Regions from separate parts of the Bacillus bruguierae genome, predicted to be linked through region 2. Evidence: predicted binding sites of a transcription regulator. Region 2 holds the regulator's gene; the other holds the start of a gene.
What was found. The regulator NrdR, encoded in region 2, represses ribonucleotide reductase genes. The targets are predictions, from matches to a motif close to AACACNATATATNGTGTT.
Positions count from the first base shown of each region.

Region 1: WAZ07_RS11300 (anaerobic ribonucleoside triphosphate reductase) is a predicted target of NrdR. The motif match lies at 2,157-2,174, and genes of this name have one in related genera.

Region 1 is NZ_JBAWSX010000005.1:186,938-191,980, reverse strand. It holds gene nrdG (anaerobic ribonucleoside-triphosphate reductase activating protein) at 1-249, opposite strand, end outside; gene WAZ07_RS11300 (anaerobic ribonucleoside triphosphate reductase) at 246-2,102, opposite strand; gene plsY (glycerol-3-phosphate 1-O-acyltransferase PlsY) at 2,367-2,960, shown strand; gene WAZ07_RS11290 (HesB/YadR/YfhF family protein) at 3,069-3,359, shown strand; gene WAZ07_RS11285 (acyl-CoA thioesterase) at 3,384-3,803, opposite strand; gene WAZ07_RS11280 (LysM peptidoglycan-binding domain-containing protein) at 3,915-5,043, shown strand, end outside.
Region 2 is NZ_JBAWSX010000001.1:282,493-287,535, reverse strand. It holds gene dnaI (primosomal protein DnaI) at 1-726, opposite strand, end outside; gene WAZ07_RS01405 (replication initiation and membrane attachment family protein) at 756-2,144, opposite strand; gene nrdR (transcriptional regulator NrdR) at 2,489-2,950, opposite strand; gene speD (adenosylmethionine decarboxylase) at 3,313-3,696, opposite strand; gene WAZ07_RS01390 (glyceraldehyde-3-phosphate dehydrogenase) at 4,068-5,043, opposite strand, start outside.

The DNA.
Region 1 (5,043 bases), on a different contig from region 2:
TTTTGCTAACTCTTTTATTTCACTGGCTTGAAAAAAGGGATCCCCACCTGAAAATGTTACATCTGTAAGGGGATTTTTTTCAATCTCTTTTATTATTTCCTCTTTTGTCATCTCAGTTCCATTACCAATATTCCAAGACTGTGGATTATGACAGCCAAAACAACGATGCGGACAGCCTGCAAAAAATACGACTGTCCGCAATCCTTCTCCATCTACCACACTATCATGAATGATGTTCATTACTCTCATGAATGTTTCACCCGTTCCTTTTCTTCACTACGCTTCGCACTGTTCCACTTTGACATATCTCCTACAAGGTATCCTGTGATGCGGCGAATTCTTTCAAAATCATGTTCATTTTCATTCCCACAGCTTGGACATTCATTACTAATTATCCCGTGATAACCGCAACATTTACAGCGATCAACCGGGTGATTAATAGATCCATATCCTACGCCATACTGGGCCATTGCCTTCACAATTTGCTGTAATGCTTTTTGATTATGAATAGCCGCTCCGTCCAATTCAATATACGTAATATGACCACCATTACAAAGCGCGTGAAACGGTCCTTCTAAACGAATTTTATCAATTGCTTGAATAGGATAATAAACAGGAATATGGAATGAATTTGTATAATAATTATGATCTGTTACACCTGTAACTGTTCCAAATTCAGCTCGATCTTTTTTGACAAATTTCCCAGATAATCCTTCTGCCGGAGTTGCAATTAATGAGAAATTCAATTGATGTTCCTCTGTTGCTTGATCCATTTTCTTTCTCATATATTCGATAATTTCATAACCAAGCTTCCATGATTCTACGTCTTCTCCATGATGTTTTCCTGTTAAAGCAACTAAACATTCCGCAAGGCCAATAAAACCTATACTTAATGTACCTTGTTTTAAAATTTCAGCAACAGCATCCTCAGGTTGCAGTTTTTCACCGCCGCGCCATACTCCTTGAGAATATAAAAATTGAAAATCTCTTGCTTTTTTCGTTGCTTGATAGGAAAGTCTTTCTAACAATTGATCAATACCTAGATCAAGATAATAATTTAAAGCTTCAAAAAACGCTTCTTTTGATCCACTAATACATGCTAATTTCACTAAGTTAATAGAGGTAAACGATAAATTCCCTCTTCCAATCGCAGTTTCTTCCCCATGAATATTAGACATTACACGCGTACGACAACCCATATAACACACTTCACTTTCAGGACGCCCATCATAATACGCCGCATTAAATGGTGCATCTAAAAATGAGAAATTAGGGAATAATCGTTTCGCTGTCGTTTCTATTGCTAATTCAAACAAATCATAATTTGGATCTTTCTCTTCAAAATTTACTCCCTTTTTCAACTTGAAGATTTGAATCGGAAAAATTGGTGTTTCTCCTTTTCCTAATCCAGCTTGAGTCGCTCGTAATAATTGTTTAATTAGTAATCTTCCTTCTTTTGATGTATCTGTTCCGTAATTAATTGAAATAAACGGAACTTGCCCCCCGCCTCTGCTATGCATGCTATTCGAATTATGAATAAACGCCTCACATGCTTGATACGTATCATTTTCTGTTTCTTTCCACGCAAACTCTTCTATTTGCTCAGCTGTTAACGGATATGTTGCTAAACGTTTTTTATTCCGTTCAAACGTTTTTCTCACATATGGCGCCAAATCCACATCGAACAGCGCAAATGATTGTCCGCCATGCTGCATATTTTGATTTGCTTGAAAAATAATAGAAGAAAGCGCCAATGCACTTTTAATATCTTGCGGCTGTCGCATATGCCCGTGACCTGTATGAAACCCGTTTTGAAGCATCTGCGCTAACGGTATTTGCGAACAAGTTGTCGTACCTGTTGCATAAAAGTCTAAATCATGTGGATATAAAATATTTTGATCAATTGCTTGTTTCACTGGCTCAGAAAGTAATTGTTCTATCGCATAATATCTTGCACTCTCAGAAGCAAATTTCCCCATCATTCCCATTGGAGATCGACCATCAACATTCGCATTTTCTTGCATTAAATCTTGTTCATTTGCATGAACAATTTTCGCAAAAATCCCCTTTAGATTCTCATCATATTCACTGTTTTTTTTCATTTCTTGATTCATTCCTTAACCCCCAACAACATCTAGTTCATTTACCATCAAAATGATACAACATATAGTAAGAGTAAATCTGTGATAAATGTAACATTCTTGTGAAAGTTTTTTTAAGATCTATTGAATCTTTTTTCTCATATTTCCAAATCGAAATTTCATCTTACAAAAAATAAATGTGATCTTTACAAATGTGTGGTACAATATACGGGAAAAACTCTTTTTACCCTTTATCAACACATTTGAATAAAGGAGACTGAACTTATGCTTACATATCTTTTATTTATCGTTGCCTATTTACTTGGCTCGATTCCATCTGCACTTGTTGTTGGAAAAATTGGTTATGGAATCGATATTCGGGAACACGGCAGCGGAAATTTAGGAGGAACGAATACATTTCGTACGCTAGGGAAAAAAGCAGGTTTTATTGTTACAATTGCTGATATTTTAAAGGGGACATTGGCTACAGCGCTACCGATCATTTTCGGATTAAATATCCATCCCTTATGGTTTGGATTAGCTGCGGTACTAGGGCATGTATACCCAATCTTCGCGAAGTTCCGCGGCGGAAAAGCAGTTGCTACTTCTGCTGGTGTACTATTATGCTACGCACCACTTACCTTTTTAATATTAGCTGTGATCTTTTTCACCCTACTATTTACAACGAGATACGTTTCACTTTCTTCTATGATAACAGCTATCGCCGCTGTTATTGCATCAATTATAAACGGGGATAAAATCTTCATTGTTGCCATGTGTTTATTAGCTGGTATGGTTATTTATAGACACCGTGCAAATATTGGACGAATTATAAATAAAACAGAACCAAAAGCAAAATTAACAAAAAAACAAAAATAAGATTGTGACCCACATAACGCAAAAAGGAAACGCAAAGCATATAAATGGCGTCTTTTTGCGTTATTTTTTATACTAAAAGAAAAAGCGATTATGTTGGAGGAATACTAAATGAACATTTCAGTATCAAAAGAAGCACTAAACTGGTATAAAAACGAGCTTGGTTTACAAACAGGCGATACTCTTCGCTTTTTCGTACAATATGGTGGATGTAGTACTGTTCAAAAAGGTCTTTCATTAGGAATTCGTAAAGATGATCCAGCTACTCCTGTTGTACAATTTCAAGGAGATGGTATTACTTTCTTTATTGAAGGCGATGATGAATGGTTCTTTGATGGGCATGACTTGTCTGTTACATTTAACGCTGATGACGAGTTCCCGCAATTTCATTATGTAAAATAAAAAACGTGGCCTACGCCACGTTTTTTATTGCTTTTTAATTTTTTCGTATGCCTCATACCATTCTGGGTACAATTTTTTAAATGACACCGGACGAAAGCCCTCTTTTTTGGCACAAATATTTGTTGTAAACGCTGTAATACAACGCTCACCGTTTCCATTATAAATTTCATAGCCATATACAACACGTAGTGGGCTCACAGACTCCACCCATGTTTTCACAATAGCCTTTTCTCCGTAACGCATTGCTTTTCGGTATGTAATTTGCAAATCAAGTACAGGAGATACAACCCCATCATTCTCCATTTCAACATACGAAAATCCTAAATCTTGAATTAATTTCGTACGGCCAAGTTCTAACCATACTAAATAATTTGCGTGGTACACGACACCCATTTGATCTGTCTCTGCATAACGGATGTCAATCTCCTGTTCTGCTATAAACATCATTTTAACTCCTTCTCGCTTGCGTTTCTTTCTACACCTTTAATCATAATACAGAGAATCTGAAAATAAAATAGAAGCAGCGGATCTTTTTTTCCTTAAAGGAGTGAGCATATGCTACAAATCATAACTGTAAAAAGCGGAGATAACGTGTATAAATTAGCTAAGCAGTACGGAACAACAGCTGAAACAATTGTGAAAGATAATGGGTTAAACCCAGCTGAAACACTCGTCGTGGGGCAAGCATTAATCGTGAATACACAAGGAAATACCTACTTTGTACAACCTGGGGATAGCTTATATAAAATTGCCTTAACTTACAACGTACCTCTTGCCAGTTTAGCAAAAGTGAATCATTTATCATTAAAATCTCCACTCCAAGTCGGACAGCAACTATATGTACCAAAAGGAACAAAAAAAATTATTGAATCCATTGCCTATTTACAACCATCTACAATTCCAATTAAAGAAAGCTTAATTGCTTCCACCAAAGCGATCAATTCATATTTAACCTATTTGGCCTACTTTAGCTTTGAAGCAAAACGTGATGGAACACTGAAAGAACCTACCCAAACATCTGAAATCGTCTCAATTGCAAAACAAGGGCAGACGATTCCAATGCTTGTTATTACAAATCTTGAAAATGGGAGTTTTAGCTCTGAATTAGCAAGCATTATTTTACGCAATGAAACCATTCAAAATACGTTTATTACAAACATTTTACAAACCGCTCAAAAATACGGAATGCGTGATGTCCACTTCGATTTTGAGAACTTTGCACCGGCAGACCGCGAAGCATATAATCAATTTTTACGCAAAGTAAAAACACGTCTACCAAAAGGATATACACTTAGTACAACTGTCGTCCCAAAAACAAGTTCAACTCAAAAAGGTCCAGCTGCAGCTCATGATTATAAAGCACAAGGTGAAATTGTCGATTTCATTGTCATTATGACATACGACTGGGGATGGCAAGGTGGACCGCCTCTTGCAGTATCTCCAATTGGTCCTGTAAAACAAGTTATTCAATATGCAAAATCACAAATGCCGCCGCGGAAAATTATGATGGGGCAAAACTTATACGGATTTGATTGGATTGTTCCGTTTAAACCAGGAAATCCTCCTGCAAAAGCAGTTAGTTCTATTGCTGCCGTTGCGCTTGCCCGAAAACACAATGTCCCAATTCAATACGATTTCACTTCTCAAGCTCCTCATTTCAATTATTACGATGCAAATGGAGTAA
Region 2 (5,043 bases):
ATCACGCACAAAGCTCGACATCGCTTCCGCTCCAATATCATCTAACATGAGTACTGGCACATGTTTGACGGCATCAATTTTTTCACTAATCGTATTATTTTGCAATGAGCTTTTAATTTCTCGTAAAAATTCCGGCAAATATACGATCATGGAGCTAATTTTACGCTGCGCTAGTTCATTTGCAATCGCTCCTAAAATAAATGTTTTCCCAACACCAAACGGACCATAAAAATATAAAGCTTGCACCTTTTTCCCTTGCTCGTACTCACTTAAAAATTCATTTGCAGCTCGAATTGCCTCAAACCGCTCTCCATCTGACAAATCAAGAGAAGACATAGACGCCTGCAGAATATCTTTTGGCATATAAATGCTCTGAATGAGTTTTTCTTGTTTCTTTCGTTCATCATAAGCCACTTTTCTCACGCAGCAATCGTATTGAATATCAATCATCTTCCCTTGAATAATAAGCTTTGGTTCGTATCCTTGAATCATGTTTTTGCATGACTCTAAGTTCGGACAATCTTTACATCCAACGCTTTGTCCAATGTACTCATATAACTTCACAAGGCTACGTTCAACCATCGACGTTGTTACTTCGCCTTTATGTTCTTCTATAAACGATTTCACACGTGGATGCGCCATTACCTCTTCTTTTAATACTTCATATCTATTCTTAAAATTTTCATTTTGCATTAACTTCGCAAATGTATTTTGAATTGGTTCCATTTCTTCACCTCAAAGGGAGCTCGCCTCTATTAGTTTCGCTTATATTTTTTCAGCTGTTCCTCTAACTTTTTACGCTCTTCTTCTAAATTCCCCTGCTCTTCACTGCGATGGGATGGCTCGCTATCTTCTGTTTGTTCCTTTAACCAATCTGGTACAAGTTCTTTACGAACCGTTTTCTTCGTCGTCTTCCCTTTTTTCTTTGTTTCCGCCCATTCTTGATATTGACGATTTTCCTCTTTCGCAAGCCCCATCGCTTCCGTTACTGTTGTAATTTTTTTACGAGCCCAGTGTCCGGCAATTTTCTCTACATACGATTTCGCTAACTTCATATCAGAACGAAGCATTACATAATAAATAAGTACATTTACAACACCTGGCGTTAGCTTCTGATGCAACATAACATCTTCAATAATTTGCAAATCAGCCTTCGTCGGCTCAGCCCCGCCCGAAATTTCTTTTAATAACTCTCTTGGTGAAATTTCTTCTAGCTGTTTAATGAGCATCTCTTCTTGTGTTGTCGGTTCTTTCTCCTTCATCGTCCGAGCATGCAACGGCTGCGTCCGCTCACTCAATATAGGAAGTGCCTGTCCATTCTCAAATTGGTACCAATCACGCGCACCTTTTCGCAATCGTTCCATATCAATTGTATTATGCTCCGTAACAGCACCAAGAACAATATTTTGCATGGATAACGGATCAATACCATATACGTAAGCTAATATTATCACACATTCACGCATCTGATCCGTGATTGCTTTACGCGGCACAAGCGCTGATAATCCTTCTACAAATAATGAAAAATCAAAGAAATCATTCCAAATTTGAGGTGCATTCCCCTCAGCTCTGCTCGGCATCACAGTCGCGTTTGGTATAAGCAGTTCTTCCTTGGCATGCTCCACTTGACCTGGATTAAAAGAACCAAACACATCATTAAAGGATCGTGTTGCATTTTCATAAGAAGCAAAATCAAATTCTTCTTCTAAGAAATATTGCTTCACTTGATTATATTTCGCCTTACTTAAGCGGTTATATAAAAAAATACTTAATACAATATCATCAAAAAATTGTTTTGGCATAAGTGGTGGCTGTAACTCATAAATAAACATGCGAATATCTTTTTCTTTTTTCACATACACATTTAAAAGTCCAATCGCCTCTAACTTTATACGTTCTTCATAAATATCCGGGAGCTGCATTTGCATTGTTACCATAATAGAATGATGTGTATTTTCTTTTCCAAATAAACGGTCCTGCTCTAACTCGCCCCACAATGTCATATATAGACTAAAAGCTTTACTGCCAATTAGCGGTTGATATAACATTGTCAGCACTTTACGATCATAATTGCTGAGCAGCCCTCTTGCACTTACTTTGTAACGGTCAATTGGCAACAGCTCCATCCATGACTGTCTTTCCATCCTTGCAAATCCTTTCTGTCATTCGTTTTCATGGTTAGTTCCACTTATCTTCTTCGTTTCTCTTTGAATCTCGAGGTGGAGGCCTAACTACCCGCGAATAGCGGGATAAATCTATTTTGATTTTTCAACATATAAATCGCGGCTATGCAGAATACAACATGCCCGCTACTTGCTTGCTCCATTTGTTTGTAAACCTCGCATGTGGCAGGAAAAGGACCTAACCGCTTCTATGCACGGCCAGATGCTCTCGTCCTCCTCTAAAAGAAAGAGGTTTTATGTCGTTTTTTCAATTTGTATTTATATATTAGTGAAAAAAGAGCTAATAGCTTACGCTTCTAGCTCTTTTATTTTCGTTCTTTTTGAAGAATATCTTTCAGCTCTTCAATAAATACGTTCAAATCTTTAAATTGTCGATAAACAGATGCAAAACGCACATATGCAACATCATCAATATCACGAAGCGCTTCCATGACCATTTCACCAATCATATCGCTTTTTACTTCTGACATTCCTAAGTTACGCAATTCCCGTTCTACATGTTGCGTGATTTCCTCTAATTGTTTCAACGTTACAGGTCGCTTTTCACACGCTTTAATTAAACCACGCAAAATTTTCTCTTTGTTAAATTCTTCTCGCGTCCCTTCTTTTTTTACAACAATGAGCGGCGGCTCTTCGACACGTTCAAATGTTGTAAAGCGATTGAGACAACTTTCGCACTCTCTTCTTCTGCGAATGGATCGTCCTTCGTCAACCGGACGTGAATCCAATACTCTCGTACCATTGTGAAAACAGGATGGACAACGCAATCCGTTCACTCCTTTACAATTTAATTTTATCTTAACAAAACTAAAACATTTTAAACAAGAATTTTCTCTTCTATATTATAAGCACTTGATCAAATACACTTATGTATAAACAAATTCCTTCTTATATAATAGATATATAAGTAATACAATATAAAGTGAAACTTCCATCCGAGGGGGTTTTCTTCATCCCCCTCGGATGGTTAGTTGAACCAATCGGGCTTTTACGGGCAGTTATCCCTCACCTATCTCCTTCACTTCTCTCTGAATCTTGAGGCGGGGGTCTTACTGCCCGTTAATGCGGGATAAACTAAAAAGAGGTGTATTATACACCTCTTTACATTTTAAATCAATTATCTTCTTTTTTAAAGAGCTTTTGTCTCTCTTTGCTTAATTTCGAAGCTACCTGTACCGCGAGGAAGTTCAATACTTTCTCTCGTCTTTGCTCCTAATCCTTCAGCGATATACTCCGCAGCAACATTTGGATCAATGCGATCACCACAAGTATATACATCAATACTTGCATAACCATGCTCCGGAAAACTGTGAATTGTTAAGTGAGATTCAGAAATAATTACAACTCCACTTACACCTTGTGGTGCAAACTTATGGAAAGCAACCTCACGTACTTCAGCGCCTGCTCGAAGTGCTGCATCCACAAATAATTTTTCAATATAAGGCATATCATTAAGCTTGTCGAAATCGCAATCCCAAAGTTCCGCGATTACGTGACGACCCATAGTGTCCATAGTATCCATTCTACAGTTCCCCCTTGTTAATTTAATTTAACTGTTCGAATTGAAAACTAATTTGCAATTTGGCTTGCTCCACTACCACGGGGGAAAGTTAGTCCAGAGAGGTCCTAACCCTTTAAGTAGTGACTACCACCTCAGCTCTTAAGTTTACGAATGTTAGTATACTTTGTTTATTTTCATTTTGCAACAACAGTTTTTTTATTTTCCCAACGACACTTTCCCTTTTACTTTTCTAAAAAAAAGGAAAAGATTCAAAATCACAGTATTCATAGCTATTCTAGGTGATTTACATAGAAAATATATGTAATTTTTTTCTATTACAAAAAGAAAAAAAGACAGGCTAACGCCTGCCCTTTTCTCATCTATTAAATATGTTGTACGTTTTCTTGTTTCGCAAATTGATCTACAACAAGCTTTACAAGGTCTACAACACGACGAGAATAACCCCATTCGTTATCGTACCAAGCAAGTACTTTTACTTTTCGCTCACCCATTACCATTGTAGATAAACCATCAATGATTGCAGAATGCGTATTTGTATTAAAATCTATAGAAACAAGCGGCTCATCGCTAAATGCGACAATTCCTTTTAATGCACCGCTCGCAACATTCATAAATGCTTCATTAATCTCTTCCACTGTTACATCGCGTTTTACATCTACAACTAAGTCAACAAGAGATACATTTGGTGTCGGAACGCGAAGTGCCATACCATGAAGTTTTCCATTTAAATGCGGAAGAACTTTTGCTAACGCTTTCGCAGCACCTGTCGTTGTTGGAATGATAGATTGGCCGCATGCACGTGCTCTGCGTAAATCTTTATGTGGATTATCAATATTTTTTTGGTCATTTGTGTATGCATGAACTGTTGTCATTAAACCGTTTTCAATTCCAAACTGCTCATCTAACACCTTTACAACAGGTGCTAAACAGTTTGTTGTGCAAGATGCATTTGAAATAACGATATGTTTTGTAATATCAAGTTGTTCGTCGTTTACACCAACAACAATTGTTACATCTTCATCTTTTCCTGGCGCAGTTAAAATAACGTTTTTCGCACCAGCTTCTACGTGAAGACTTGCTTTTTCTTTGGAGTTAAACTTACCTGTTGCTTCAATCACAACGTCTACTCCCAATTCTTTCCAAGGCAATTCTTTTGGATCGCGGTTGTTTAAAAGGCGAATCATTTTACCATCTACTAATAGATGATCTTCAAACGCTTCTACTGTACCATCAAATTTACCGTGAACTGTATCATATTTAATTAAATGTGCTAACGTTTCAGATGGGTAGCTCGCATTAATTGCTACAATTTCGAATGCGCTTTCTTTTACTGCCTGA